4 regions of the Streptomyces bikiniensis genome follow, and region 1 is predicted to be linked to each of the others. Evidence: riboswitches for the same ligand, from Rfam matches in the RefSeq annotation. Region 1 holds a riboswitch; each other region holds the start of a gene.
What was found. Region 1 has a riboswitch for cyclic di-AMP ahead of OO47_RS26625 (C40 family peptidase). Riboswitches for the same ligand answer to the same signal wherever they lie in the genome.

Region 1 (7,200 bases):
GAGTACGCGGCACCCGAGCGGGACATCGCGCTCTACATCAACTCCCCCGGCGGCTCCGTCGCCTCCATGACCGCGATCCACGACACGATCCGGACGCTCGCCTGCGACGTGGCCACCACCTGCCTGGGGCAGGCCGCCTCCACCGCCGCCGTCCTGCTCGCCGCCGGCACCCCGGGCAAGCGCACGATGCTCCCCGGCGCCCGGGTCACGCTCCGGCAGCCCGCCGTGGAGGAGCCCCTGCGCGGGCAGCCGGGCGATCTCGACATCCAGGCCCGCGAACTGCTCCGCCAGCGCGCCCTGATGGCCGGGCTCCTCGCCGAGCACACCGGACGGAGCAGCGAGCGGGTCGACGCCGACCTCGACCGCCTCACGGTCCTGGACGCCCCGGCCGCGGTCGAGTACGGCCTCGTGGACCACGTGATCACGAGCCGGCGCGCCGCGGCCGGCGGCGCGGCGCGGTGAGCGGACCGTGGTTCCCGAACTGCCGCCGCTGCCCGCCCTGACGCGGGCCGAAGGCGGACTGGTCGACGCGTACCTCGCGGCCGTCGACCTCCTGGGGAGGATCAATCCGTCCAGGAGCACGCACACTTATGGCGCCCTGAGGGCGGCTCAGGCCCTGGTGGGACGCGCGGAGGAGCTGCGCGGGGCCCTGGCGCTCATGCACGCGCGGGGCGAGAGCGAGATCCACGCGGACACCCTGGCGCGCGCCCTGCGGGTGCTGGACGGGGAGCGGCGGGCGCACCGGGTCACGCTCCCCCGGGCATGACGGAGTTGACATTCCGGCATGTCGTGTCGAGGGCCGGACGGCCGACACGACATGCCGGAAGCACTCGTCCGTTCGGTGGAGTCGACGAGTCGACATATGGCTCGGGCGAGTTGCGCACGGGGTGTACACATCTGGCGGAATCGGGCGTTCCTTTGCTGGTGCGAGGCTCGTCGCCCAAACCTCCGACGATCACGAAACCATCCTGTCCACCCGAATGGATCAGTCGTGAGGACTCTCACATATCGCTGTTTCCACTCGGATTTCGACCAAGCTGTGGGGCAAGATCCCTGCCGACGACAAGCCCCCGCCATCCGAGGCGGGGCGGTCCGGGCGGACGCCGAGTCCTGCCGCCGTCCCGGACGCCTGGTCGACAGGATTGGATCGGCAGGAGTGGAGGACCCGAGCAGTACGGGCCGTACGCGCTGCTTCCGCAGCGGGGCCGGCCCTTGGGGTGAAGCCGCAGCCGCGGCCGGGCATCTTCGCCTGCCCGAACCCGACAGGTCATCCTTCACAGGCGGCTGACGAAGGGTTGCGCATGAGTGCGCAGATGCACGTCCCGTCCCTGCTGTCCCGGGCCGGAGCCGTCTCGGCTCTCACCCTCGCCGCCGTCGGCGGCACGCTGCTCGCGCCGGGCGCGGCACCGGAGGCCCAGGCGGCCACCGCACACGCGAACAAGGCGCTGAGCGTCGCCGCCTCCAAGAAGGGGGCGCCCTACCGCTACGGGGCCACCGGCCCCTCCCGGTTCGACTGCTCGGGCCTGACGCTCTACGCGTACAAGCAGGCGGGCAAGTCGCTGCCCCGCACCGCGCAGCAGCAGTACAACAAGACCAGCCGCGTCTCCGCCTCCGGCCGCCAGAAGGGGGACCTGGTCTTCTTCCACTCCGGCGGGAAGGTCTACCACGTGGGCATCTACGCCGGGAGCGGCAAGCTCTGGCACTCGCCCAAGACGGGCTCCTGGGTGAAGCTCGACAAGATCTGGACGTCGAAGGTCTCCTACGGACGCGTCCGGTGACCCCGCCCGGGCGCTGACCGGGCGCGGTGGAGGAAGCCGGGGGTGCGGTGGCGCCGCCGCCCCTCCCGCCCCGGCCTCCGGGCACATCGGCGGACCGCTGCCCGGCCGCGGCCCTCCGACCGGCAGGAGGGTGGCGGGAAGGGGGGGTGTCCTCCCGGGCACGGACCATCAGGGGGAGTCTCGTCGGACAGCGCTCGAATCGGGCGGCCCGGACGACGAGGTCAGCAGGTCCGGCCGGCACCCTCGTCCGTCGATCGGGTTGTTCGGAGACAGCGGTGGTCCTCCGGTCGGGCGGTTCGGCGGGTTGCCCCGGCTGCCGGTGGGCACGGAGCGGCCGTCCGCCGGGGACGTTCCGCTGCCGCTGCTCTTCTCCGCGCACCGGGAGAGGGACCACGGGAACAGTTCCGGGAGGTACGCGCGGGTCGTGTGCGTACCGGGCGGCGCTGAGACGACGGTCGTACCCGGCCCGGCGGGGTCCCGTGGTTTCGCGAACGGCCCCGGCTAACAGACCACCGGCGCCGCCGCCTTCCACGGCAGGGTGATGCCGACCGTCTTGCCGCCGTCCGGGGTGGGGGTCACCGAGAGGCGGCCGCCGGACTCCACCGCGAGGGAGCGGATGATGGCCATGCCGCGGCCGTTGTCCTGCTGGACCGCCGCCGGAAGGCGGCGGGGGCGGCGCGGATGGCTGTCCGTGACGCCGACGTGGAGCTGCTCCCCACGCTCCAGGCGTACGTCGACCGTGAAGGTGGGCGACTGGCCGAAGGTGTGCAGGACGGCGTTGGTGGCCAGTTCCGAGACGATCAGGCGGACCGCGTCCGCCTGGTCCGAGAGCGCGTCGAGGCCCCAGTCGGCGAGGACCCGCGCGACGTACCGCCGGGCGGTGGGGACCGAGGCGGGCTCGCTCGCCAGGGTGACGGATGCTTCCTGATGGTCTGCCATGGCGACTCTGTCCCTTTCCCGCCGGGGCCACCGCCCCGGATCGCACTGCGCGTCAGAGTCCCACCGATGGTGCCGCGCCGTATCGGGTTCCACCAGGGCAATACCGCATCTGTCGCCCGAAGCGGTGAACCGTACGACGCCTGAACGCCCTTGGGCGTACGTCAGGCGGCGGGCGCGGTCTCCAGGATCGTCTCCACCGCGCGGCCGATCTGCGCGTCCGTCAGGTCGGCGCGGGCCGTCAGGCGCAGCCGCGAGACGCCGTCGGGGACGGACGGGGGACGGAAGCAGCCGACCGCCAGGCCTCGTGCCCGGCAGTCCGCCGCCCAGCGCAGTGCCGCCTCCGGGGAAGGGGCGCGGACCGAGACCACGGCCGCGTCGGGCCGGGCCGCGGTCAGACCGGCCGCGGTCAGCCGCTCGTACAGGGCGGTGGCGACGGTACGGGCCCGCTCGGCCAGCCCCGGTTCGGCGGCGATCAGGCGCAGGCTCGCGAGGGCGCCGCCGACGGCGGCCGGGGCGAGGCCGGTGTCGAAGATGAAGGTGCGGGCGGCGTTCACCAGGTGCTCGATCACCCGGGCCGGGCCCAGGACCGCGCCGCCCTGGCTGCCCAGGGACTTGGAGAGGGTCAGGGTGGCGACCACGTCCTCGTCGCCCGCGAGCCCGGCCCCGTGCACCGCGCCCCGGCCCCCGTCGCCGAGGACCCCGAAGCCGTGGGCGTCGTCCACGACGAGACCGGCGCCGTGCGCGCGGCAGGCGGCGGCGAGGTCCGCGAGCGGGGCCCGGTCGCCGTCGACGGAGAAGACGGAGTCGCTGACGACGAGGGCCCGGCGCCCGGGGTGCGCCTCCAGGGTCTTCCGCACGGCCTCGGGATCGGCGTGCGGGACGACGGCGGTCCCGGCGCGCGCCAGGCGGCAGCCGTCCACCAGGGAGGCGTGGTTGGCGGCGTCCGAGACGATCAGGGAGTCCCGGCCGCCGAGCGCGGTGAGCACGGCGAGGTTGGCGGCGTAGCCGGAGGAGAAGACGAGGGCCGCCTCGAAGCCGCAGAAGGCGGCGAGTTCGCGCTCCAGGTCGGTGTGGAGCAGGGTGGTGCCGGTGACGAGCCGGGAGCCGGTGGAGCCCGCGCCCCAGCGCCGGGCCGCCTCGGCGGCCGCCCCGGTGACCTCGGGCCTGCGGGTGAGGCCGAGGTAGTCGTTGCCCGCCAGGTCGAGGAGGTCGGAGTCGGCCGCCCGGGGCCGCAGCGCGCGGACGAGGCCGGCGTCGGCCCGGCGGCGCGCCTCGGCCTCGGTCCAGTCGAAGGCGGCGCGGCGCGGGCCCGCGGCCCGTACGTCGCCGGCCCGGGTCTCGTACGCCTGTGCGCCGTCCACCTGTGTCTCGTGCGCCCGTACATCATCGGCCCGGGTTTCATACGCCTGTGCGTCGTCCGCCCGTGTCTCGTGCGCCCGTGCGTCGTCGGCCTGTGGCATGCGGGATCCTCCGTCGGCGCCTCCGGCCGCCCGGCCGGTGCCTTTTGTAGGCAGCGCACAGACCCTAGCCGCAGGAGACCGGGATCGTGGTGTGGTCATCCACACACCCCGATCGGGGGCGTTTGTTCGGATCCTCCTTGGCCCGGGGGCGGGCGGTAGGCCAGGATCAGCGGTTATGGACCTGCTGAACACGCTGGTGGAGAAGGGGCTGCGGCGCGAGCCGCCGACCCGTGAAGAAGCGCTCGCCGTCCTGGCGACCTCCGACGACGAACTGCTCGATGTGGTGGCCGCGGCCGGCAAGGTGCGCCGTCAGTGGTTCGGGCGGCGGGTGAAGCTCAACTACCTGGTCAACCTCAAGTCCGGCCTGTGCCCCGAGGACTGCTCGTACTGTTCGCAGCGGCTCGGCTCCAAGGCGGAGATCCTCAAGTACACCTGGCTGAAGCCGGACGAGGCGTCCCGGGCGGCCGCGGCGGGCGTCGCGGGCGGCGCCAAGCGGGTGTGCCTGGTGGCGAGCGGACGCGGTCCGACGGACCGGGACGTCGAGCGGGTCGGCAGGACCATCGAGGCCATCAAGGAGCAGAACGAGGGCGTCGAGGTGTGCGCCTGCCTCGGTCTGCTCTCGGACGGCCAGGCGGAGCGGCTCCGGGAGGCCGGCGCCGACGCGTACAACCACAACCTGAACACGTCCGAGGCGACGTACGGCGGGATCACCAAGACCCACACGTACGCCGACCGGGTGGACACCGTGCAGAAGGCGCACGCGGCGGGCCTGTCGGCCTGCTCGGGCCTGATCGCGGGCATGGGCGAGGCCGACGAGGACCTGGTCGACGTGGTGTACGCGCTGCGGGAGCTGGGCTCGGACTCGGTGCCGGTCAACTTCCTCATCCCGTTCGAGGGCACCCCGCTCGCCAAGGAGTGGAACCTGACCCCGCAGCGCTGCCTGCGGATCCTGGCGATGGTGCGGTTCGTCTGCCCCGACGTCGAGGTGCGGATCGCGGGCGGCCGCGAGGTGCACCTGCGCTCGATGCAGCCGCTCGCGCTGCACATCGCGAACTCGATCTTCCTGGGCGACTACCTGACCAGCGAGGGACAGGCCGGCCAGGCCGACCTGGACATGATCGCGGACGCGGGCTTCGAGGTGGAGGGCACGGGCACGCCCACGCTGCCCGCCCACCGCGCGGACGCGCTCGCGGCGGCCGGCGGCGGCTGCGGTTCGGGCGCCCCGGCGGGGAGCGGCGCGGGCTGCGGTTCGCATGCGGGCGCGCCGGCGGAGAGCGGTGCCGGGTGCGGGTCGCACTCCGGCGGCGGCTGCGGTCCGTGCGGCGGACACGCCCCGGTCCCCGAGCCCGCCGAGGCGCCGGCCGCCGAGGCCGTGCCGGGCGGGGCCCGGACCGATCTGGTGGCGGTGCGCCGCCGGGGAGCCGGGACGGACCTCGCGCCGAATGCGTAACGACGAGCTCCTCGCCCTGGACCGGGCGCACGTCTGGCACCCGTACGGCCCCATGCCGGGCCGCACGGACCCGCTGGTCGTCGCGTCCGCGTCCGGGGTGCGCCTCCGGCTCGCCGAACCCGCCGAGGGCCGGGACGAGTTGATCGACGGCATGTCCTCGTGGTGGTCGGCGGTGCACGGCTACAACCACCCCGTCCTCAACGAGGCGGTGCGCGGCCAGCTCGACCGGATGAGCCACGTGATGTTCGGCGGACTCACCCACGAGCCGGCCGTCCGCCTCGCGAGCCGGCTCGTGGAGATCACCCCCGAGCCGCTGCGGCACGTCTTCCTCAGCGACTCGGGCTCGGTCTCCGTCGAGGTGGCGGTCAAGATGTGCCTGCAGTACTGGCGTTCGCTCGGCCGTCCCGGGAAGCGGCGGCTCTTCACCTGGCGCGGCGGGTACCACGGGGACACCTGGCAGCCGATGTCGGTGTGCGACCCCGAGGGCGGGATGCACGAGCTGTGGTCGGGGGTCCTCCAGCCCCAGGTCTTCACGGACGCCCCGCCGGCCGCGTACGAGGAGTCGTACGCGGAGCTGCTGCGGGCCTCGATCGGGCGGCACGCGCATGAGCTGGCCGCAGTGGTCGTGGAGCCGGTGGTGCAGGGCGCGGGCGGGATGCGCTTCCACGACCCGGCGTACCTGCGGGTGCTGCGGGAGGCCTGCGACGAGCACGGCGTGCTGCTGGTGTTCGACGAGATCGCGACCGGGTTCGGGCGCACGGGCACGCTGTTCGCGGCCGACGCGGCCGGGGTCTCGCCCGACGTGATGTGCGTGGGCAAGGCCCTGACGGGCGGTTACCTGTCGATGGCCGCGACGCTCTGCACGAGCCGGGTGGCCGACGGGATCTCCCGGGGCGAGGTGCCGGTCCTGGCGCACGGGCCGACCTTCATGGGCAACCCGCTGGCCTCCGCCGTGGCCCTGGCCTCGATCGACCTGCTGCTCTCGCAGGACTGGCAGGTCGAGGTCAAGCGGATCGAGGCCGGGCTGCGCAACGGGCTCGCCCCGGCCGCCGCCCTGCCGGGCGTGCGGGACGTGCGGGTGCTCGGCGCGATCGGGGTCGTCCAGCTCGGCCACGGGGTCGACATGGCGGCGGCGACGCGCGCGGCGGTCCGGGAGGGCGTGTGGCTGCGCCCGTTCCGGGACCTGATCTACACGATGCCGCCGTACGTGACGGGCGACGGGGACGTGGCCCGGATCTGCGCGGCGGTACGGGCCGCCGCGGCGGCGGGCTGAACGGAAGAGGGATGGAGCGGACAGTGGGAATCGTCGTCGTCAGCGGGACCGGGACCGAGATCGGCAAGACGGTCGTGACCGCGGCCGTCGCCGCCGTCGCGACCGCCGCCGGGCGGTCGGTCGCGGTCCTGAAGCCGGCGCAGACGGGCGTCGGGCCGGACGAGCGGGGCGACGCGGACGAGGTCGTACGGCTCTCGGGCGCCGCCGCCTCCGCCGAGCTGGGCCGCTTCCCGGAGCCGCTGGCCCCCGGTACGGCCGCCCGGCGGGCCGGGCTCGCGCCGGTCGGGCCCCGGGAGGTCG
Region 2 (7,200 bases), on a different contig from region 1:
GACGGGAACGACTACCTGGACATGCTCGCCGGCTTCGGCGTGATGGGCCTCGGACGGCACCACCCCGTCGTCCGCAAGGCCCTCCACGACGTCCTGGACGCCGGCCTCGCCGACCTCACCCGCTTCGACTGCCAGCCGCTGCCCGGCCTCCTCGCCGAGCGGCTGCTCGCCCACAGCCCCCACCTCGACCGCGTCTTCTTCGGCAACAGTGGCACCGAGGCCGTCGAGACCGCCCTCAAGTTCGCCCGGTACGCCACCGGGCGGCCCAGGATCGTCTACTGCGCCCACGCCTTCCACGGGCTCACCGCCGGCTCCCTCTCCGTCAACGGGGAGCGGGGCTTCCGGGACGGCTTCGCCCCGCTCCTGCCGGACACCGCGATCGCCCTCGGCGACCTCGACGCCCTGGAGCGGGAGCTGCGGAAGGGGGACGTGGCCGGCTTCGTCGTGGAGCCGATCCAGGGCAAGGGCGTCCACGAGGCCCCGCCCGGCTTCCTGCGCGCGGCCCAGGAGCTGCTGCGCCGGCACGGCGCCCTGCTGATCGCGGACGAGGTGCAGACCGGCCTCGGCAGGACCGGCGACTTCTACGCGTACCAGCACGAGGAGGGCGTCGAGCCGGACCTGGTCTGCGTCGCCAAGGCGCTCTCCGGCGGCTACGTGCCGATCGGCGCCACCCTCGGCACGGACCGGATCTTCCGGAAGGTCTACTCGTCCATGGACCGGGTCCTGGTCCACTCCGCCAGCTTCGGGTCGAACGCGCAGGCCATGGCCGCCGGGCTCGCCGTCCTCTCCGTGATGGAGGACGAGGGCACGGTGGCCCGCGCGCGCCGGATCGGCGACCTGCTCTCCGGCCGCCTCAAGGAGCTGGTGCCCCGGTACGAGCTGCTGCACGAGATCCGCGGGCGCGGCCTGATGATCGGCATCGAGTTCGGCCGGCCGTCCTCGCTCGGGCTGCGCGGCCGCTGGACGATGCTCCAGGCGGCCCGCAAGGGCCTCTTCGCCCAGATGGTCGTCGTGCCGCTGCTCCAGCGGCACAGGATCCTCACCCAGGTCTCCGGGGACCACCTGGAGGTGATCAAGCTGATCCCGCCGCTCGTCGTCGACGAGGCGGACGTGGACCGGTTCGTCACCGCCTTCACGGCGGTCATGGACGAGGCCCACGGCGGGGGCGGCCTGATGTGGGACTTCGGGAAGACCCTGGTCAGGCAGGCGGTCGCGCAGCGCTGACCGGAAAGGACCCTCCGGGTTTTGCCTCTGGGGCAAGAAACTTGCCTCAGAGGCACGATCCTGGCGGAATGGACGCATGGACCACGTCCCCGGGGACACCTCCCCGGACCCCGCCGCCTCCGGCGCCCTGCCCGACGTCGCCCCGCAGCTGCGGGCCCTGCGCCGGCGCCGGGGCCTCACCCTGGAGGCCGCCGCCCGGCGGGCCGGCCTCTCGCCCGCCCACCTCTCGCGCCTGGAGACGGGGAACCGGCAGCCCTCGCTGCCGATGCTGCTCGCCCTGTCCCGCATCTACGGTACGACGGTCTCCGAGCTCCTGGGAGAGGTGCCCCCCGAGCGCGACCCCGTCGTCCGGGCCGGCCGCTCCGAGCCCGTCGAGGCGGACGGCTGGATCTACCGCCAGGCGGGCGGCGCCGGGCGCGCCCTCCAGTGCCTGCGGGTCCACGTGCCGTACGCCACCCGGGCCGACATCGTGCGCGTCCACGCCGGAGAGGAGTGGATCCACGTCCTGGAGGGGCGGGTGCGGCTCGCGCTCGGCGAGGCGGTCCACGTCCTCGACCCCGGGGACAGCGCGCACTTCGACTCGCTCACCCCGCACCGGATCGGCGCCGCCACGCAGGGCGGGGCCGAGCTGCTCTTCGTCCACACCCTGGTGCAGAGCCCCGTCGCCGAGCTGTGCCTCGGCGACGGGACCCCGCACCGGCGCTGACCGCCGTAACGATTCTTCCGTGACGATTCTTCAGGAAAGGGCCGACATGTCCGAGAAGTCCGTACCCGTCACCGGCGAGGAGCGCGGGGAGGGCAAGTTCCCCAAGGGGCTGGTGCTCCGTCTCTTCGCCTACCTGATCGCCGGGCACCTCTTCGCCGGCTTCCTCTACCTGCTCTTCGCGATGGGTGCGAAGTAGGGCCCGGGCGGACAGGCCCTACGCCTCGGTGAGCAGGCGCTCCCGCAGCAGCTCGCGGGTCTCCGGGGACAGCGACAGGCCCGTGGCGAAGTAGGCGTCCACCGAGCCCCAGGTCGTCTCGATGGTCTCGAAGGCGGCCCGCAGGTACTCCGCCCGCGCGTCGAAGAGCGGGCTCAGCAGCTCCATCACCTCGGGCCCCATGGCGTCCGGGGCGGTGGAGCTGCGGCGCACCTTGTAGCGGCGGTGCGGCTCGTTCGACTTCACGTAGTCGGCCTCGATCGCGGTCCGCTCGACCCCGACGGCGAGCAGGGTGATCGCGACGGCGAGCCCGGCCCGGTCCTTGCCCGCCGCGCAGTGCATCAGGGCCGGGACGCTCTCCTCCGCCATGGAGTGCAGGATCCGGCTGTGCTCCGCGGTCCGCTCGACCACCATGCGCCGGTACGAATCGGACATCCGGGCCGCGGCCCTGCCGTCGCCGAGGACCTCCCGCAGCTGGACGGTGTCGCCGTCGCGCACCAGCTTCCAGAACTCCTTGCCGTCGGCCGGGTCGTTGAGGGGTATGTTCACGTTCCGCACGCCGGGCAGCTCGACGTCCGGGCCCTCGATCCGCCGGTCGGCCTCGTTGCGGAAGTCGAAGACCGTGTGCAGCCCGAGACCGGCGAGGAAGGCGGCGTCGTCCTCGGTCGCGTGGGCGAGGTGGCCGCTGCGGAAGAGGCGGCCGGGACGGACCGCGCGCCCGTCCGTCGTCGGCAGACCGCCCACGTCCCGGAAGTTGCGGACCTCCGTCAGCTCGGGCTCGGCGGCGTCGATGGGCGGGACCTGCTGCTGCGTCACGGATGCTCCTGGAGATGTCGTCGTACGGATGCCGAGGTGAAATCGGTTCCGGGGGCAATCATCCGGGCGGGAGCGGCGCGGCGCACCCCCTCGGACAGGAATGGGTGATCTGTCCGAATTAAGCCATTGGGCATAACGCGCCCTGATTGCAGGCGAGATGGGATTCGACGCGTGAGCAGCGTCATAGAAGTGACGGATCGTGGCCGGGGTTCCGGCGCGATTTCCTTACGGGAAAAGGGAGTCGGAGGACCGCCGTCCACGGAGGGTGACCGGAATTCCGGTGGAACGATCTAGGGCGGAATACCGGTGAGGAACAACGGCTTGTTCGCGCCGACCCCGCTCGTCTAGCGTCACGCTCAATCCGGACGGACCGCCGAATCCTGCCACCGTCCGGAATTCCACCCATCCCATGCGTGGCAGGAGCGGGGGACCCAAGGAAGTACGCCGGTCCCGCGACGCAGGACGGCTAGGGGTGAAGTCGCGCGAGAGCGCGGCCGGACATCTCCAGTCCGAACCCGACAGCTCACCTCGCAGGCGCCGGAGAGGATTCGCCATGCCCGCGAAGGGTAAGCACCGCCGTCCCAAGAACAACCCCCTCACCCGCGGATTCGCCGCCGCCGGTACGGGAGGCGCCGTCGTCGCCCTTCCGCTCCTCGGCGCCACCGGGGCCCACGCCGCCGAGCAGGCCGCCCCGGCCGCCGCCTCCGTCCAGTCCGTCGTCACCGCGCAGCCCGTCGCGGCGAAGGCCGCCGCCCCCGCGAAGGCCGCCCCTTCGAAGGCCGCCGCGGAGAGCGGCCCCCGGACGTACTCCGTCGTCCCCGGCGACTACCTGTCGAAGATCGCCGCCGACCACCACCTCGCGGGCGGCTGGCAGCGGATCTACGAGGACAACCGCCGGACCATCGGCGCCGACCCCTCCCTCATCATGCCCGGCATGAAGCTCACCATCGGCGCCAAGGGCTCCGTCCCCACCGGCCCGAAGAGCACCACCGGCGCCCGGAGCGCCGGGAAGAACGGCGACGACGCCCCCCGCGCCTCCCGCGAGAGCCGCCGCGCCGCCGCCCCGGCCACCACCGCCCCGAAGGCCGCGGAGAAGAGCTCCACCGGCTCCACCGCCTCCTCCTCCGGCTGGGTCGCCCCCGTCACCGGCGGCTTCTCCACCCCGTACCGCGCCTCCGGCTCCATGTGGTCCTCCGGCTACCACACCGGCGTCGACTTCATCGCCTCCTCCGGCACCACCGTCCGCGCCGTCGGCGCCGGCACGGTCGTCTCCGCCGGCTGGAGCGGCTCGTACGGCAACGAGGTCGTCATCCAGCACGCGGACGGCAACTACTCGCAGTACGCCCACCTCTCCTCCCTCTCGGTCTCGGCCGGGCAGAGCGTCAGCGGCGGGCAGCAGATCGGCCTCTCCGGTTCCACCGGCAACTCCACCGGCCCGCACCTGCACTTCGAGATCCGCACCACGCCGAACTACGGCTCGGACATCGACCCGCTGGCCTACCTGCGCCAGCACGGCGTCTCCGTCTGACCCCCCGGCGCATTCCTTTCCGGCGGCCCGGCACGTACGTGCCGGGCCGCCGGCCTGTTCCGACTTGGGCGAATCTTTATCGGTGGCATATATCACCCGTCGTCAACCCCTCCTTACGGTCGCGTAGGTCACATGCGAAAGGGAAGGATGTGCCCCCGTGGCAGACGATTCGAGATCAAGAGACAAGAACGCATTCGGGTCGTACGCGGCGATCGGTGACAGCTTCACCGAGGGCGTCGGAGACCCCGGCCCCGACGGGACGTACGTCGGCTGGGCGGACCGCTTCGCGGTCCTGCTCGCCGACCAGCTGCCGGAGCACGACGCCTTCCGCTACGCCAACCTGGCCGTACGCGGGCGCCTCCTCGACCAGATCGTGGCGGAACAGGTCCCCCGGGCGAAGGAACTCGCCCCCGACCTGGTGACCTTCTGCGCGGGCGGCAACGACATCATCCGCCCCGGCACCGACCCGGACGACGTGGCCGAGCGCTTCGAGCGCGCCGTCGCCGACCTGACCTCCGCCGTCGGCACGGTCATGGTCACCACCGGCTTCGACACCCGCGACGTCCCCGTGCTCCGGCACCTGCGCGGCAAGATCGCCACCTACACCGCGCACGTCCGGGCCATCGCGGACCGCCACGGCTGCCCGGTCCTCGACCTGTGGTCGCTGAGGTCCGTGCAGGACCGGCGCGCCTGGGACGACGACCGGCTGCACCTCTCGCCCGAGGGACACACCCGGGTCGCCCTGCGCGCCGCCCAGGTCCTCGGCCTGCCGGTGCCCGCCGACCCCGACCAGGCGTGGCCGCCGGTCCCGCCGCGCGGCTCCCTCGAAGTGCGCCGCGACAACATCCAGTGGGCGCGGGAGTACCTCGTGCCCTGGATCGGGCGCCGGCTGCGCGGCGAGAGCTCAGGGGACCACGTCGAGGCCAAGCGCCCCCACCTGATGCCCCTCGGGGACCTCATGCCCCTGTAGTCCGGGGCGGGACGGGCGGGGGGACGGCGGCGGGGATCCGCTCCAGGACCCCGCCCGCGAACACGTCGTACAGCGGCAGCGTCTCCAGGTGCACGTAGCCGATGTGGCAGTCGCAGACGGCGAGGGGGCAGGCGCGGGGACGCAGGGCGGCGCGGTACGAACCGTCGTACAGGTTCCCCAGCTCGGCCTTGACGAAGTGGCAGCGCCGCACCGTCCCCCCGCCGTCCACCGACACCACCGACTCGCCGGTCCGGCAGGGCAGCCCCGCCGAGCGGTGCGGATGCCGGCTGTACGGGAAGAGCGGGTCCAGCTCCGTCCACCCGTCGGCCTCCGCGTCGGTGTACGCGTGCCCCTCGGCCGCGTTCACCCACAGGTACACGTGCGGCGGCAGCGCCTCCCGCAGCCTCCGCGCCTCCTCCCGGTGCTCCGGGAGCCCCACCACGCCCACGCTGAACCGGACGCCCCGGTCCGCCAGGTCGCGGCACCTGCCGAGGAAGCGCTCGTACGGCGTCTGCCCCGGGTGGTACGTGCACCAGAGCGCCACGGCCTCCCGGTCCGCCTCCGCCAGCCAGTCGGTCCGGCAGCTCAGATTGGTCTGGATCGCCACCCGCTCGACGTGCGGCAGCCGCGACAGCTCGACCAGCGCCCGCCGGTACCAGGAGCGCACCAGGCCCTCGCCCCACGGCGTGAACAGGATCCGCAGCCGGTCCCCGGTCTGCCCGGCGGCCCACCCGGTGAACCGCTCCAGCGCCGCCCGGTCCGCGCGCAACTGCTCGCGGCCGTCCCGGCGCTTGGCGAACGGGCAGTACGGGCAGTCGTAGTCGCAGGAGGACAGCGGCCCCCGGTAGAGCAGCGTCAGGTCCACGGCCGCCCCCTCACTTCGGCTCGTACGCGGCCATCGCGGCCCGCACCCCGGGCGAGAACAGCTCCGGACCGAGCCCGTCCGAGTGCGCGAGCCCCTCCGGCGAGAGCCGCAGCAGCCCCGCCGGCGCCTCCCCGTCCAGCCAGCCCAGCGCCTCGAACCGGGCCAGCTCCCCGGGGAAGTCCGCGAACGGCGAGGACCCGAACCGCTCCTCGTACCCGGCCACCGGCATCCCCTCCGCCTGGAGCAGCGACTGCAGCAGATGGCGGCGCCGGGCCTCCCCGGCGTCGACCCACCGGCCGACCCGGGCGCGCGAGAAGTCCCCGGTCTCCGTGTACGCGTCGATGATCGAGCGGATCTCCCGCATGTCGACGGCGTAGTCGAAGGAGTAGTGCAGGGCCGAGGTGTACGAACGCGCCCCGCAGCCCAGGCCGATCATCCCGTCCGTCTGGCACGCGTGGTCGTCGGGACCGGACGGCGCCGCGTCCCGCCGCCGGAACATCCGCATCGACACCTGCTCGTAGCCGCGCTCCAGGAGGTGGTCCCGGCCGTACCGGTAGAGCCGCAGCCGCCGCCCGTCCCACTCCCGGTCGTCCTCCGGGGGCGTCCGGCCCAGACCGGTCAGCGGCCGGACGTACAGCGGATAGAGGTACAGCTCCTCGGGCCGCCAGGCCAGGGCCGTGTCGAGCGAGCGGCGCCAGGACTCCTCGGTCTGCCCGTCGATCCCGTAGATCAGGTCGATGTTGAGCACCGGGACGCCGGTGTCCCGGATGCGGCCGAGCGCCGCCTCGACGTCCGCGCGGCGCTGCGGCCGGACCGCCGCCCGCGCCTCGGCCTCCACGAAGCTCTGCACCCCGATGCTCAGCCGGGTCGCGCCCCG
Region 3 (7,200 bases), on a different contig from region 1:
TCCAGGTCGGCATCGCCATGCCGTGGTAGCCGCGGTGCATGTACCAGGCGAGACGGCCCTTGAGCTTGATCTTCACCTTGCCCATGACGATCATGGCGACGCCCTTGTGCAGACCGAGTCCGGCCACCGCGCCCTTGTTGGCGTGGCTGTACTCCTTCTGCGGGAAGCCGCGCATGCCGGCCACCACGTTGTCGCCGAGGACCTTGGCCTGGCGCAGGGCGTGCTGGGCGTTCGGCGGGCACCAGGCGTTCGGGTTGCCCGCGCGGCGGCCGACCATGTCGGGGACCTGGGCGTTGTCGCCCGCGGCCCACGCGTAGTCGAGGCCGTTGATCTGGAGCTTCTCGTTGCAGTCCACGTGGCCGCGGGGGCCGAGCGGCAGACCGAAGCGGGAGAGCGCCGGGTTCGGCTTGACGCCGGCGGTCCACACGATCGTGCTGGAGTCGACCTCCAGGCCGTTCTTCAGCACGACGTGGCCGTCGACGCAGGAGTCCATGGAGGTTTCGAGGTAGATCTCGATCCCGCGGCTCTCCAGGTGCTCCTTGCCGTACTGGCCGAGCTTGGGGCCGACCTCGGGAAGGATCTTGTCGGCCGCGTCGACCAGGACGAAGCGCATGTCCTCGCGCGACACGTTCTGGTAGTACTTCGCGGCGTCCCGGGCCAGGTCCTCGACCTCGCCGATGGTCTCCGCGCCGGCGAAGCCGCCGCCCACGAAGACGAAGGTCAGCGCCTTGCGGCGGACCTCCTCGTCGGTGGTCGAGTCGGCCTTGTCCAGCTGTTCGAGGACGTGGTTGCGCAGGCCGATGGCCTCCTCGATGCCCTTCATGCCGATGCCCTGCTCGGCGAGGCCGGGGATCGGGAAGGTGCGGGAGACGGCGCCCATCGCGATGACCAGGTAGTCGAAGGGCAGCTCGTACGCCTCGCCGACGAGCGGGGCGATCGTGGCGACCTTGCGGTCCTGGTCGATGGTGGTGACCCGGCCGGTGAGCACCTCGGCTCCGCGGACGACGCGTCGCAGCGGGACGACGACGTGGCGCGGCGAGATGCTGCCGGCGGCGGCTTCGGGGAGGAAGGGCTGGTAGGTCATGTACGACCGCGGGTCGACGACCGTGACGGTCGCCTCCGCGTAGCGCATCTTCTTGAGGATGCGCCGAGCTGCGTACAGGCCTACGTACCCGCCGCCTACTACGAGGATCCTGGGACGCTCCGTGGTGCTCATGCCATCGAGTATCCACCCCGTCCGGGGGGTGGGATCGTGCGCCCCTTCACAAGGTTCCCGGACACCTCTGCTACACTCCGCCGCCCACGTGATCCACGTCATGTTCCTGCAAAGGAACCGGGGTGCAGTGGCGAACGTTGTTCACCCCCCGTGAACTGGACCGGAGAGCCTTCCTTAACCCTGAACCGGAGGCCCCGTTCACGCGATGGAAACACCGGGCGGATCGGCCTCCGCGCCTGCGAAAGGGCCCTGAGGCGCCCCTCGGAGGGCCCAACGGCCCCCTTCGGACTCCCTCAGGGCCCTTTTCCTTGTGAAGAACTTCACGAACTTTCCCGGCGGAGGCCCGCGGGAAGGCTCGATAGCACCCCTCTATGCGACGCATAGAGCCTTCCCATCGAGGTCCGCGGGGCGGACTACGCGACGGAGAGGGCGATTCCGTCGAGGATGTCGTGCTCGCTGACGACCACCTCGCGGGCCCCGACGCGCTCGACGATCTCCCGCAGGACGAGCGCCCCGGCGACGATCACGTCGACCCGCCCGGGGTGGATCACGGGGATCGCGGCCCGCTCGTCGTGGGTGGAGGCGAGGAGCCGGTCGGTCACCTCGGCGACCTGCTCGGCGGAGATCCGGGAGTGGTGGACCTTCTCGGAGTCGTACGCGGGGAGGCCGAGGGCGATGGCGGCGACGGTGGTGACGGAGCCGGCCAGGCCGACGAGGACGTCGGCCGTGTCGATCGGCACGGCTTCGGCGGCCAGGTCGAGCGCGGCCCGGACGTCGGCGCGGATCGCCTCGGCCTCCTCGGCGGTCGGCGGGTCGTGGCGGACGTGCCGCTCGGTGAGCCGGACGCAGCCGATGTCGACCGAGCGGGCGGCCCGGACGTGGTCGGTGCCGGTGACGAACTCGGTGGAGCCGCCGCCGATGTCCACGACCAGGTACGTCTCGGTGCCGGGCAGCTCGCCGGTGGCGCCGGCGAAGGAGAACGCGGCCTCCTGGTCGCCGGTGATGACCTCGGGCTCGACGCCGAGGATCTCCACGACCCCGTTCACGAAGTCCTCGCGGTTCTCGGCGTCGCGGGAGGCGGAGGTGGCGACGAAGCGGACGCGCTCGGCGCCCAGCTCCTCGATCACGGCGGCGTACGCGCGGCAGGCGGCGAAGGTGCGCTCCAGTGCCTCGGGGGCGAGCCGGCCGGTCCGGTCGACGCCCTGCCCGAGCCGGACGATCGTCATCCGCCGGTCCAGCTCGACCAGCTCGCCCGTCTCCGGGTGCACGTCGGCGACGAGCAGGCGGATGGAGTTCGTACCGCAGTCGATTCCGGCGACCCGGGTCACTTGCCCTCCCCCTCACCGGAAGCGTCGGCGGCGTCGTCGACCGGCTTGAAGGCGAAGTGGCCGTCCCGGTCGCCCTCGACCGTCCAGCCGTCCTCCTCCTCCGGCGCCGCGCACGGGGTGACGCAGGGGCCCTTGGCCCACCACTCCGGCAGCATCGCCAGCGCCTCGTCGCCGAACGGGTTCACGCCCGGGCCCGCGACCAGCGAGTGGCCGACGAGGACGTGCAGGCACTTGACCCGGTCCGGCATGCCGCCGGCGCTCGGGAAGCCCTCCAGGACCTCGATGGCGTCGCGGCGGGCGAGGTAGTCCTCGTGCGCGGCCCGGTAGGCGTCGGCCAGCTCCGGGTCGGTGGCGAGCCGGGCCTGCATCTCCTTCATGACCCCGTTGGCCTCCAGGGTGCCGATGGCCGAGGCCGCCCGGGGGCAGGTCAGGTAGTACGTGGTGGGGAACGGGGTGCCGTCGGGGAGCCGGGGCGCGGTCTCGACGACGTCCGGCTGCCCGCAGGGGCAGCGGTGCGCGATGGCGCGCAGGCCGCGGGGCGGCCGGCCGAGCTGGAGCTCGAAGGCGGCGACGTCCGCCTCGGTGGGCTCGGTGCGTTCGGTCTGCGGAGGGGGCGTTTGCATGTCTGCCTTGGTTGCCTAGGTCGTCGGTCGTACGGGGGTCAGCGGCGGTCGGCGTTGTCCACGCCGTCCCAGAGGTTGTCGTACCAGGGGCGGTCCGCCGCCCCCTGGTCGGCGCGGGGCCGCTGCTCCGCGCCGGGGTCGTTCACGGTGAAGCCGGTCTCGCCGGGGAGCACGTAGTGCAGGTGCTCGCGGGCGAGGCGGCGGACGTAGGCCGGGTCCTGGAGGCGGGCCTTCTCGTCCCTCAGCTCCTGCACCCGCCGGGCGGCCTCGGCGGCCCGGCGCTCCTGCTCGGCGATCTCGCCCTGCTGGGAGACGTAGCTGCGCATGGGGTAGGCGAGGGCCACGACCAGGGAGCAGACGACGAGGGCGAGGAAGGCCGCGCGGCCGGTGAGCCGGGAGCGGCGGGCCTGGCGGCGGGTCTGGGAGCGGTAGACACGGGCGGCGGTCTGCTCGCCGAGCAGCCTGAGCCGGGTCGCGGTCGAGAACCGGTCCCGGTCCTTCACGGCCATGTCGTGTCGCCTCCCCTGTTCACGCGGACGTCCCCGCACACGGTACGGGACCGAGTACGGGGACGTACGGAAGCCGCCCTGCGGAAGGGCGCAGCGGGTGTCAGCCCTTGAACCGCGGGAAGGCGCTGCGGCCGGCGTACACCGCGGCGTCGTCGAGGATCTCCTCGATGCGCAGCAGCTGGTTGTACTTGGCGACGCGCTCGGAGCGGGCCGGGGCGCCGGTCTTGATCTGGCCGCAGTTGGTGGCGACGGCCAGGTCGGCGATGGTGACGTCCTCGGTCTCGCCGGAGCGGTGGGACATCATGCACTTGAAGCCGTTGCGCTGGGCCAGCTCGACGGCGTCGAGGGTCTCGGTCAGCGAGCCGATCTGGTTGACCTTGACGAGCAGGGCGTTCGCGGACTTCTCCTCGATGCCCCGGGCCAGGCGCTCCGGGTTGGTGACGAACAGGTCGTCGCCGACGAGCTGGACCTTGTCGCCGAGCTTCTCGGTGATGACGTTCCAGCCGGCCCAGTCGTCCTCGAACAGCGGGTCCTCGATGGAGACCAGCGGGTACGCGGCGACGAGCTCCTCGTAGTACTCGGTCATCTCGGCGGCCGAGCGGGCCTTGCCCTCGAACTCGTACGTGCCGTCCTTGTAGAACTCGGAGGCGGCGACGTCGAGCGCGAGCGCGATGTCCTTGCCGGGCACGTAGCCGGCCTGCTTGATCGCTTCGAGGATGAGGTCGAGCGCCTCGCGGTTGGAGCCGAGGTTCGGGGCGAAGCCGCCCTCGTCGCCGAGACCGGTGGAGAGGCCCTTGGCCTTCAGGACGGACTTGAGGGTGTGGTAGACCTCGGTGCCCCAGCGGAGGGCCTCGGAGAAGGACTCCGCGCCGATCGGGGCGATCATGAACTCCTGGATGTCCACGTTGGAGTCGGCGTGCGACCCGCCGTTCAGGATGTTCATCATCGGAACGGGCAGCAGGTGCGCGTTCGGGCCGCCCAGGTAGCGGAAGAGCGGGAGGTCGCTGGCCTCGGAGGCGGCGTGCGCGACGGCGAGGGAGACGCCGAGGATGGCGTTGGCGCCGAGCGAGGACTTGTCCGGGGTGGCGTCCAGGTCGAACATGGCCTGGTCGATCAGGCGCTGCTCGGTGGCGTCGTAGCCGACGAGCTCCGGGCCGATCTGCTCGATGACGGCGAGGACGGCCTTCTCGACGCCCTTGCCCTGGTAGCGGTTGGGGTCACCGTCGCGGAGCTCAAGGGCCTCGAACGCACCGGTGGAGGCGCCGGACGGAACGGCAGCACGGCCGGTGCTGCCGTCGTCGAGGCCGACCTCGACCTCGACCGTGGGGTTGCCTCGGGAGTCCAGGATTTCCCGGGCTACGACGACGTCGATGGACGGCACGAGCATCTCCTTCTGGGATGTGACGCGGGATGTGACGCAAGGTCGGTGCAGGGTCGCTTGGCCTTGCGGCAAGAGCCTAACCGCCCCGGAGGCTCCGACCGGCCGGGCGCCCGCCCCCTGGGACGAAAAAGGACCCAAGGGCACGCATAGGGGGGCGAAGGGCCCCGGATCTACTGGACGGTAGTCATCAGGTGGGCCTCGGGAGGCCCCGGTGAAAGGCGGAACCCCGGTCCGGCGCGCACGGGGGACGGGCGCGCCGGGCCGGGGTGGGTCACCGCGGGAGGGTCTTCGGGGGCGCGTGAGCCGCCGGACTCACGCGACCCGCCGGGCTCACTTCAGGTGGAGCTGCTGGCCCGGGTAGATCAGGTCGGCGTTCTCGACGACGTCCTCGTTGAGCTCGAAGAGCTGGGCCCAGCCGCCCTTGACGCCCTGCGCCTGGGCGATCTTGCTGAGGGTGTCGCCGGCCACGACCTCGTACTCGCCGTCACCCTTCTTGACCGTCTTGCCGGTCGGGGTGGTGACGGTCTTCTGGGTGCCCTTCGGAGCGGCCTGGCGCTCCTGCTTCGGGGCCTGGCGCTGCTCGCTGCGGGTGGTCGGCTGCTCGGCCGTGCGCTGCTTCTTCTGCTCCGGCTGCCGCTTCGGCTGCTCCTGCTGCGCGCTCTCGGCGGCGCCGCCGTCGTAGGAGGCGCCGGAGAGGCCCACGCCGCAGCTCGGCCAGGCGCCCTTGCCCTGGCCCGCGAGGACCTTCTCGGCGACGGCGATCTGCTGCGACTTGGAGGCCTGGTCGGCGGTGGAGGCGTAGGCGGTGCCGCCGTACGCGGCCCAGGTGGAGGCCGAGAACTGGAGGCCGCCGTAGTAGCCGTTGCCGGTGTTGATCGACCAGTTGCCGCCGGACTCGCACTGGGCGACGCGGTCCCACTCGGAGGCCGTGGCGGCCGAGGCGGTGCCCGCGGTCATCAGCGGGGCGGCGACGGCGACACCGGTGACGCCGACGAGCGCGGCGAGCTGGGTGGCCCTGGAGGGACGGCGGTGTTTGCCCTTGACGGAAAACAGCATGGGAATTCTCCTCACCGACGCCTGCGAGGTGAGCTGTCGGGTTCGGGCCGAAGAGTTGCCCGGCCGCGTGTCCTAGCACGCGGCTTCACCCCAAGCCGGTCGTCGGCCGTCTGTCTCGACGGCCGGGCCCGGCGCTTACCTTGGGTCCCCCGCTCCTGCCTCCGGCGCTTGCGCGACGACTGTTCCCATCGGCCGACGGCAGGATTCGGCGTTTCGGTCGACGGGGCCCGCGGTGGCGAGCGGTGACGACCGTAGACACAGAACCCTCCGAAGTTCAAAGAGGCTCATATGACGAATTTCGCCTCTTCTTGCCCTTCGGAGGGGACTGTTTGCGCAGGTGAGAGACGACGGAAGCGGAGTTTGCGGGCGCGACACGCCAGTTGGGACAAAGAGACCCATGTCTCACTCGTCCGGAACCGGACATACGCCCACGAACTACCCGGCCGTCGAGACCGAACCCGGCGTCAGATCAAGGTTCTGACCAGGGAGGATGAGGTCCGGATCGATGCCCACGGTCCGTTTGTTGGCGTCGTAGAGGGCGGACCAGCCTCCGGGGAGTTCGTTCGCCTGGGCGATACCCGAAAGGCTGTCACCCGGTCGCACGACGTATTCACCCGAAGAGCCCTGACTGTCCGTTACGTCCGAATCATTCGCTTCGTCGGCGACGGGGGTCGATTCGGTTTCTTCGGGCGACTCACCCTTACCTGAGGCATGTCGGCCGGATTCGGCGGAAGTGTCCGGGTTGCCGGTTTCTTCCGGAGCGGCCTCGCCCCGGTGCTTGCCCGTGCCGGGCGCGACCGACGCTCCCTCACCTCCCGGAATACCGGGCGTAACAGGCGTACCGGGCGTAACGGACTCACTGGGGGTGACGGGGACCGTCGGGTCGGCCGGAAGCGTCGGGTCCGCCGGGTTCGTCGCCCCGGTCGATCCGGTCGATCCGGACGGCGGGGTCGGCGCGGACGGCGTCGCGGGGGCGGTCGGCGCGGTCGGGTCCGCCGGGACGGCGGGAGCCGACGGCGAGGACGGTGCGGACGGCGTTGCGGGCGCGGCGGGGGCGGACGGCGTCGCGGAGGACTCCGGCGCCCCG
Region 4 (7,200 bases), on a different contig from region 1:
GCACCTTCCTGTGGAGCGGGAAGATCGACGCCTCCAGCAAGGACGGCGGCGAGGAGCGGGGCCTGACCTGGGAGACGTACGCGGAGGCGCTCCAGCGCGCCGGGGTGAGCTGGAAGGTCTACCAGAACGCCCAGGACAACTACGGCGACAACGGCCTCGCGTACTTCAAGAGGTTCACCGACGCGCGGCCCGGCGACCCGTTGTACGACCGGGGCATGGGCTCGGTCCCGAAGGTGACCGGCTCGACCCCGGACGACATCGCGGCGGCGATCCGCGCGGACGTCCTGGCGGGCACCCTGCCGCAGGTGTCGTGGGTGGTCGCGAGCGAGGCGTTCTCCGAGCACCCCTACGCCCCGCCCGGGGACGGCGCGCACTTCGTCGACCTCGTCTACCGGGCCCTGGCCGCGAACGCCGAGGTGTTCGACTCGACCGTGCTGTTCCTCAACTACGACGAGAACGACGGCTTCTTCGACCACGTGCCGCCGCCGGTCGCCCCGCCGGGCACGCCGGGCGAGTACCTCGACGGCGTGCCGATCGGTCTGGGCTTCCGCGTCCCCATGCTCGTCATGTCCCCGTGGACCCGGGGCGGCTGGGTGAGCTCCGAGGTCTTCGACCACACCTCCGTGCTGCGCTTCCTGGAGACCTGGACGACGGCCCTCGGCACCCCGGCCGCCTGCCCCCACATCAGCGCCTGGCGACGGAAGGTGACGGGCGATCTGACCGGTGTCTTCGACTTCGCCCGCCCGGTGTACGGGGTGCCCGCCGGGCTGCCGTCGACGGCGAAGGTGATCGGCCAGGCCACCTGCAAGCCACTGCCGAACCCGGTCCCGCAGAACAACGCGCTGCCCGCGCAGGAGCCCGGCACCCGGCCGGCGCGCGCCCTTCCGTACCAGGTGAACGGCAATCTGGACCGCTTCGAGTTCGGCTCGGGCGGCAAGATCCTGGCCTGGTTCTCGATGACGAACCAGGGGCCGGAGGCCAGGCGGGCCGCACACTTCTCGATCCACCCGCACCAGCACCGCGACACGGCCGCCTGGCAGTACACCGTGGACCCCGGCGGCACGGCCACCGACTTCTTCAACATCGGTACGGGCTCGGGGTCCGGGAAGTACGACCTCTCGATGATGGGGCCCAACCGCTTCCTGCGCCGCTTCGTCGGCGACGCCTCCAAGGCGGGCAGGGACGTCGAGGTGGCGGCCCGGTTCGCGATCGAGCCGGGGACCGGCAGGACGGCCCTCTGGTTCAGGATGACCAACGCCTCCGGCGGGCCCGTCACCTTCACGATCCGCTCCCACGCCTACCGGACGGACGGCCCGTGGACGTACACGGTGCCGGCGGGCTCCGCCACCGAGGACTTCTTCAACGCCGTCGCCCACCACAAGGGCTGGTACGACTTCACGATCACCGCCGACGTCGACGGGACCTGGTCACGCCGGTACACCGGCCACATCGAGAACGGGGCCCCGAGCGTCAGCGGCTGACCCCGGCCGCCCGGGCGGCGGGCCCTCGCGCCCGGGCGGCGGGGCCCACTCGCCCGGGCGGCACCGTCAGCGGCCGGCGTGCGCGGCGCGGCGGATCGTGGCGTCGAGGAGGGCGAGCGCGTCGTCGGCCGTGCGCCCCGGGGCCCGGTTCCACGGGCCGATGAGGTCCCCCCAGCCGCGCGACCGCAGCTCGGTCATGATCCAGGCGGCCGCCTCGTTCATGGTGTCCGCGCCGCCGTAGCCGAGGCGGTGGGCGGCGAGGAGCGCCCCGCAGACGCAGCGGGCCCCGCGTCTGTCACGGAGTCTGTACGGGGCGTTCTGCCAGCCCCACTCGGTCAGGACGAGGCGCGCGTACCCGAGGTGGACCGAGGGGCGCAGCTCGGCCTGTCCGATGCGGCGCCAGGCGTGGAGGCGGTCCGGCAGTACGGCTCCGATCCGGCCGGGGAGGCGGCGTTCGGCGGGGCCCGGCGCCGGGAGCGCGTCGAGCGCCTCGGCCACGAGCCGGTCCACGGGCACGCTGAGCAGGTCCCGCCAGCTCCGCTCCTCCCCCGGCGACGGGGGTGCGGGGGCGGGCGCGGACGGCTCGGGCGCGGACGGTGCCGGTGCGGACGGTGCCGGTGCGGTCCAGTCGGTGACGATCCGCTGCCAGACTGCGCTCTCGTAGAGGGCGGCGGCCTCGCGGTCGAGGGCGTCGGGGGCGTCAAGGACGCCGGGAGCATCCAGGACGCCGGGGGCGTCGGGGGTGAGCTGGGGGGCGGTGGGGGGCATCGGGCGGCTCCTGGGTCGGTCGACTCCATCCTTGAGATGAATGTCGGCTTTGCGAGCTTTGCCCTTGAGCGACCACGATGCCACCAAAGGTACCCCATCGCCCTCGAAACCCCCACCACATAGATTTTCGCCCTATTTCCCCATCAATGGAATTACGCCGCATATTCGGACATAACTCACCGGGTGATGCGACTCACTCCGCACGGCCCGCCGCACGGCGCCGGCCTCCCCGCCCCGTACCGCGCAAGGAAGTTCGGCCCCTTTCCGGGCCATCCGATCTTGAATTCTCCGAATTCGGTGATCCTTTTACGGGCGCCGCCGCCCTGATCCTCTTGTTATTCGCCGCATTACTGGCCTACGGTCACCCCCATTCGAGCGGAACGCCTAATCCTGCCACCGCTCGGAAACCTCCCTTTTCACCCGACGGCAGGAGCGGGGGACCCACGAATACGCCGGTCCGGTGATCCGGAACGGCTCGGGGTGCAGCCGCGTGCGCGCGGCCGGACACCTCCCGTCCGAACCCGACAGCTCACCTCGTAGGCGCCGGAGAGGAATCCCGTCATGCCTGCACACGGTAAGCACCGCCGCCCCCGCCGCAACCACGTCTCCCGTGGCCTCGCCCTGGTCGGAACGGGTGGGGCCGTGCTGTCCCTGCCCCTGCTCGCCCCCGCCACGGCCGGCGCCGCGCCCGCCGCCGGGGCCCCGGCGATCGCCGCCGAGGCCTTCACCGCCCCCGTCGCCCCGGCCGCCGCCAAGGCTCCGGCCGCCGCGGAGACCACGCGCACGTACACCGTCGTGAGCGGTGACTCGCTTTCCCTGATCGCCCACAAGAAGGGAATTCAGGGGGGCTGGAAGAGCCTTTACCGCGCCAACCAGAGCGCCGTGGGTGACAACCCGTCACTCATTCACCCCGGTCTGGAACTGACGATTCATCGGGGCGCCGCCGAGGCCGCCCCCGCTCAGGCGAAGACGCAGGAAAGGGCGGAGCGGAAGGCCACCGCGAAGGCGGAGGAGTCCACCTCGGCCGACCGGGCGAGCCGCTCCGAGCGCCGCGCGACCGCCTCGTCCGCCGGCACCGCCACGGGCGCCTCCGCCGCCGCTCCGGCCGCCGCCGCCCCGGCCGCCGTCACCCAGTACGCCGACAACCTCGACGGCTGGATCCGGCAGTCGCTGGACATCATGGCCCAGCACGGCATCCCCGGCTCCTACGAGGGCATCCACCGCAACATCATGCGCGAGTCCTCCGGCAACCCGCTGGCCATCAACAACTGGGACATCAACGCCGTCAACGGCACCCCCTCGAAGGGCCTCCTCCAGGTCATCGAGCCGACGTTCCTCGCCTACCACGTGCCCGGCACGTCGATGGACCTGTACGACCCGGTCGCCAACATCACCGCCGCCTGCAACTACGCGGCCGACCGCTACGGCTCCATCGACAACGTCAACGGGGCCTACTGAGTCCCCGTTCGGTGCGGCCGACCGGCCGGACCGCGGGCCGGTACGGCGCCGGACGCCCGCGCGTCGGCTCCGGTGCACGGGAAGGCCCCGCCGGGTCGGTGGACCGGCGGGGCCTTCCTCCGGGGATTCGCCGTGCGGCGGGCTCCCCGGGCGTCAGAGCGGGCGGGCGGGAGCGAGCAGCGTCAGATCCCCACCGGCCTCCTCGCTCCTCAGCCCGGGCCGCGACCGCAGGAGCGTCCGCGTGAGCGGCTCGCGTGCGAGGACCCGGTCCGGGAAGACCGGCGCCCCGTCTCCGTCGTAGAGCACGGCCGAGTCCCAGTCGGCAGGGTCACTCGCACCCTGCCGGTCGACGATCACGGCGCGGGTCGGGACCGGCAGTGCCGTCGTCGCCGCGATGACGGCCGCCTCGACCGCGTCGGCCTGCTCGGGCGTGAGGCCGTCCAGCCACAAGGTCTGGATCTCGCAGCCGAGCGGTTCGTACAGGAACTCGTCGGTCACGTCGACGTCGGCGGAGAACCACCAGTTCACCGTGAGGGACGCGATGCGCAGGCCCAGCAGGCGGCCCAGCTCCTCCCTGCTCATGGGGACGCCGTCGCCCTCGACGTCGAGCACCACGGCCGCGCCCCGCGCGGGGTGCGCGAGCGCGAGGCCGTGCGCACCGAAGACCTCCGCCTGCTCGGCGAGGACCGGCGTGGCCGCCGACTCCCGGTACCACCGGATGAACCCGTCGGTCATGACTGGCAGCTCGGCAGCGTGAAGATGTGGACGTTCTCGTCTCCGAAGACCTTCTCGGCCTGCTTGATCGCCGACTCCGGCGTGTTGTCGGCCAGGTAGGAGACCGCCTTCACGCCGGCCTCGCCGGCCGCGTACTTGTTGATCTTGAGGGCCTTTCCGAACCTGGACGGGTTGGCGGCCTTGGCGCCGCCGCCGACGTAGATGTACTCACCGTTCGGCCCGATGACGTCGAGACCGCTCGATCCCACGTTGGGCATGACGATCTTGATGTCCTGGCCCTTGTCGTCCTCGGCCACCGTTCCGCCGACCAGCTTAGCGATGTTCTCCTCGCGCTTGAGGCCGATGTTCTCCGCGTCCTTGCCACCGGACATCACCACGAACGAGCCGCGCGCGACACCCGCCGACAGCGCGGAACTCCGCGCCGAACCGTTCTTCTTCTTGCCCGTCACGCACGCCGGAAGCTTCTTCCAGACGTCGTCGAGGATCTCCTCGCCCTTGTCGACGAGCTTCTTCGCCCGGGCCGACTTGTCGAGGAAGTCGTTGATGCCGAGGATGATCTTCCCGAGCTTCGGGAGCTTGCCGACCACCTTGACGGCCTTCGCCCAGGGCAGACTGCCGACGATCGCCCACAGGCAGGTCGGAATGTCGGGATCGTCCCAGCACTCCTTGATGTCCTCGGCGACGAGTTCGACGAGCAGCTCGGCGCCGTTGTCCATCAGGTAGTCGAGCAGGTCCTGCTGCGCGAGGGCCTTGGCCGCCTCGTACTCCGCGACGCTGAGGCCCGCCGCTTCGAGCGCCTTGCGCTCGGCCTCCTCCAGGGAGTAGCCGTCCCCCTTCTCCTTGCTCCCGGCGGCCTCCTCGGCATGGGTGCCGGCGTTCTTGGCAGCGGCCTCGGCCGACGTGGCGTGCTTCTCGGCGGATTCCGCGAGCCCGGCGGCGCCGGCGGCGTCCTTCTCCGCCCGGGTCGCCGCGTCCTGCGCGAGGCCGGCCTCCTTCTCCGCCAGGGCGGCGGCGCCGGCGGCGGCCGCCGCGTGGTTCTCCGCTTCGGCGGCGGCGCCCCGGGCCCGCTGCGCCTCGCCCCCGGCCCGGGTCGCCGCGGTGCGTGCCGCCGCCGCGTCCGCGAAGGCCTCGCCGGCGGCCCGGCGGGCGAGCTTCGCGTCGGCCTGCGCCCGGGCGTCGGCCTCCCGGGCCCGTGCCGAGGCGGCCCGGGCCTCGGCACCGTCCTCGGCGGCCTGGGCGGCGGACTTCATCGCGGCCGCCGAGGAGCGCGCCGCGTCCGCGGAGGAACGGGCCGCTGCCGCCGCCGCCTTGAACGCGGGCGCCACCCGGGCGTTGGCGCGTGCGGCCGCGGCTTCGGCCGCCTCGGCGGCCTTGACCGCCTCCGTCGCCCGTGCCTCGGCCTTGACGGCCTCCTCCCGGCCCACGGCCAGGGACGCCCGGGCCACCTCGGCGGCGAAGTCGGCGTTCACGTCAGCGCCGGTGAACGGCGCGGTGAGGAGGATCGCGGTGTTCGCCGTGCGACGGTTCGGAGATCCACTCCGGCGACGTCTCACGATTCCCCCGGCTGTACTGGTGAAACACCCTGGGGTGCCCGGTCCGGCGAAGCATGGTCGGTGCCTCGTCGATCCCCTCCGGCACGCCGCCCGGTCACGCTGTTCGCAACGAACCCAACCCATGCGCGCCGACCCATGCAATGATCTTTCTGACGCAGTGACATCTCTCGTACACGGTGGGTGCAGACCGGCTCGGGCGGGGCGGTCAGGCCGCACGCGGCATGACCGACCGGGACAGCGCCTAGGGGGTGTCCCCGTGCCGGAAGTGCCCGGTGAACCAGGAGGTGGCGAGCTCCGCCACCTCCTCCAGGGCGCCGGGCTCCTCGAAGAGGTGGGCGGCGCCCTCCACCACGGCCAGCCGGTTCTCGCAGCGCAGCAGCGCCCCGGCCCGCCGGTTGAGGTCCAGGACCAGCGGGTCCTCGCCGCCCACCACCAGGAGGGTCGGGGCCCGTACCCCGGCCAGGCGGTCGGCCGCGAGGTCCGGCCGCCCGCCGCGCGAGACGACGGCGGCGACGGGGGACGCGGGGTCGCCCGCCGCCCAGAGCGCGGCCGCCGCTCCCGTGCTCGCGCCGAAGTAGCCGAGCGGCAGCCCCGAGACGCCGGGCTGCCCGGCCGTCCACTCCGCGGCCCCGGCGAGCCGGCCCGCGAGGAGCGGGGTGTCGAAGACGTGCGCCCGGTCCGCCGCCTCGGCCTCGCTCAGCAGGTCGAACAGCAGGGTCCCGAGACCGGCCCTGTTCAGTTCCGCGGCGACCGCCCTGTTCCGGGGACTGTGGCGGCTGCTGCCGCTGCCGTGGGCGAACAGGACGAGACCGGCGGCCCCCTCGGGCACGGCGAGCCTCCCGGAGAGCACGGCGCCGTCGACCGGGATCCGCACGTCCGTCTCCCGGACGACGGGGTCGCGCCCGGATCCGCTCCGGACCAGGCAGGCGATCACCTCGTCGTCCGGCGTCTGCGGGAACTCCCGGTAGAACTGGCCGACGGCGTAGAACCCCTCGGGGGTCCGGACGGCGACGGTCTCGTCGGCCTCGCCGCCGAGCCGGACCGTCCAGCCGGGCGGCGCGACCGGCACCGCGAGGACGATCCGGGCCGCGCCCCTGGCGCGGACCACCCGGCAGGCCGCCAGGGCCGTGGCGCCGGTGGCGAGCCCGTCGTCGACGACGAGAACGGTCCGTCCTTCGAGGGACACGGGCGTCCTGCTGCCCCGG

Region 2: linked by a shared signal. The riboswitch ahead of OO47_RS09435 (M23 family metallopeptidase) and the one ahead of OO47_RS26625 (C40 family peptidase) in region 1 are both predicted to bind cyclic di-AMP.
Region 3: linked by a shared signal. The riboswitch ahead of OO47_RS29235 (LysM peptidoglycan-binding domain-containing protein) and the one ahead of OO47_RS26625 (C40 family peptidase) in region 1 are both predicted to bind cyclic di-AMP.
Region 4: linked by a shared signal. The riboswitch ahead of OO47_RS04230 (LysM peptidoglycan-binding domain-containing protein) and the one ahead of OO47_RS26625 (C40 family peptidase) in region 1 are both predicted to bind cyclic di-AMP.

What each region holds. Positions count from the first base shown of each region.
Region 1 is NZ_JNXJ01000041.1:3,869-11,068, forward strand. Features, by position in the region: gene OO47_RS26615 (ATP-dependent Clp protease proteolytic subunit) at 1-462, shown strand, start outside; gene OO47_RS26620 (hypothetical protein) at 470-766, shown strand; cyclic di-AMP (ydaO/yuaA leader) riboswitch at 1,168-1,298, shown strand; gene OO47_RS26625 (C40 family peptidase) at 1,302-1,778, shown strand; gene OO47_RS26630 (ATP-binding protein) at 2,280-2,717, opposite strand; gene OO47_RS26635 (8-amino-7-oxononanoate synthase) at 2,879-4,177, opposite strand; gene bioB (biotin synthase BioB) at 4,353-5,627, shown strand; gene OO47_RS26645 (adenosylmethionine--8-amino-7-oxononanoate transaminase) at 5,620-6,900, shown strand; gene bioD (dethiobiotin synthase) at 6,912-7,200, shown strand, end outside.
Region 2 is NZ_JNXJ01000009.1:108,374-115,573, reverse strand. Features, by position in the region: gene OO47_RS09450 (aspartate aminotransferase family protein) at 1-1,224, shown strand, start outside; gene OO47_RS09445 (helix-turn-helix domain-containing protein) at 1,301-1,930, shown strand; gene OO47_RS36810 (DUF6126 family protein) at 1,950-2,126, shown strand; gene OO47_RS09440 (tyrosine-protein phosphatase) at 2,145-2,960, opposite strand; cyclic di-AMP (ydaO/yuaA leader) riboswitch at 3,350-3,510, shown strand; gene OO47_RS09435 (M23 family metallopeptidase) at 3,514-4,488, shown strand; gene OO47_RS09430 (SGNH/GDSL hydrolase family protein) at 4,646-5,458, shown strand; gene OO47_RS09425 (STM4011 family radical SAM protein) at 5,445-6,323, opposite strand; gene OO47_RS09420 (STM4012 family radical SAM protein) at 6,334-7,200, opposite strand, start outside.
Region 3 is NZ_JNXJ01000052.1:20,019-27,218, reverse strand. Features, by position in the region: gene OO47_RS29260 (NAD(P)/FAD-dependent oxidoreductase) at 1-1,216, opposite strand, end outside; gene OO47_RS29255 (Ppx/GppA phosphatase family protein) at 1,630-2,544, opposite strand; gene OO47_RS29250 (DUF501 domain-containing protein) at 2,541-3,167, opposite strand; gene OO47_RS29245 (FtsB family cell division protein) at 3,206-3,676, opposite strand; gene eno (phosphopyruvate hydratase) at 3,777-5,063, opposite strand; gene OO47_RS29235 (LysM peptidoglycan-binding domain-containing protein) at 5,388-6,113, opposite strand; cyclic di-AMP (ydaO/yuaA leader) riboswitch at 6,117-6,290, opposite strand; gene OO47_RS35640 (transglycosylase family protein) at 6,549-7,200, opposite strand, start outside.
Region 4 is NZ_JNXJ01000004.1:186,928-194,127, reverse strand. Features, by position in the region: gene OO47_RS04240 (phosphocholine-specific phospholipase C) at 1-1,481, shown strand, start outside; gene OO47_RS04235 (DUF6197 family protein) at 1,548-2,249, opposite strand; cyclic di-AMP (ydaO/yuaA leader) riboswitch at 2,631-2,804, shown strand; gene OO47_RS04230 (LysM peptidoglycan-binding domain-containing protein) at 2,811-3,707, shown strand; gene OO47_RS04225 (hypothetical protein) at 3,861-4,442, opposite strand; gene OO47_RS04220 (hypothetical protein) at 4,439-5,911, opposite strand; gene OO47_RS04215 (phosphoribosyltransferase family protein) at 6,237-7,200, opposite strand, start outside.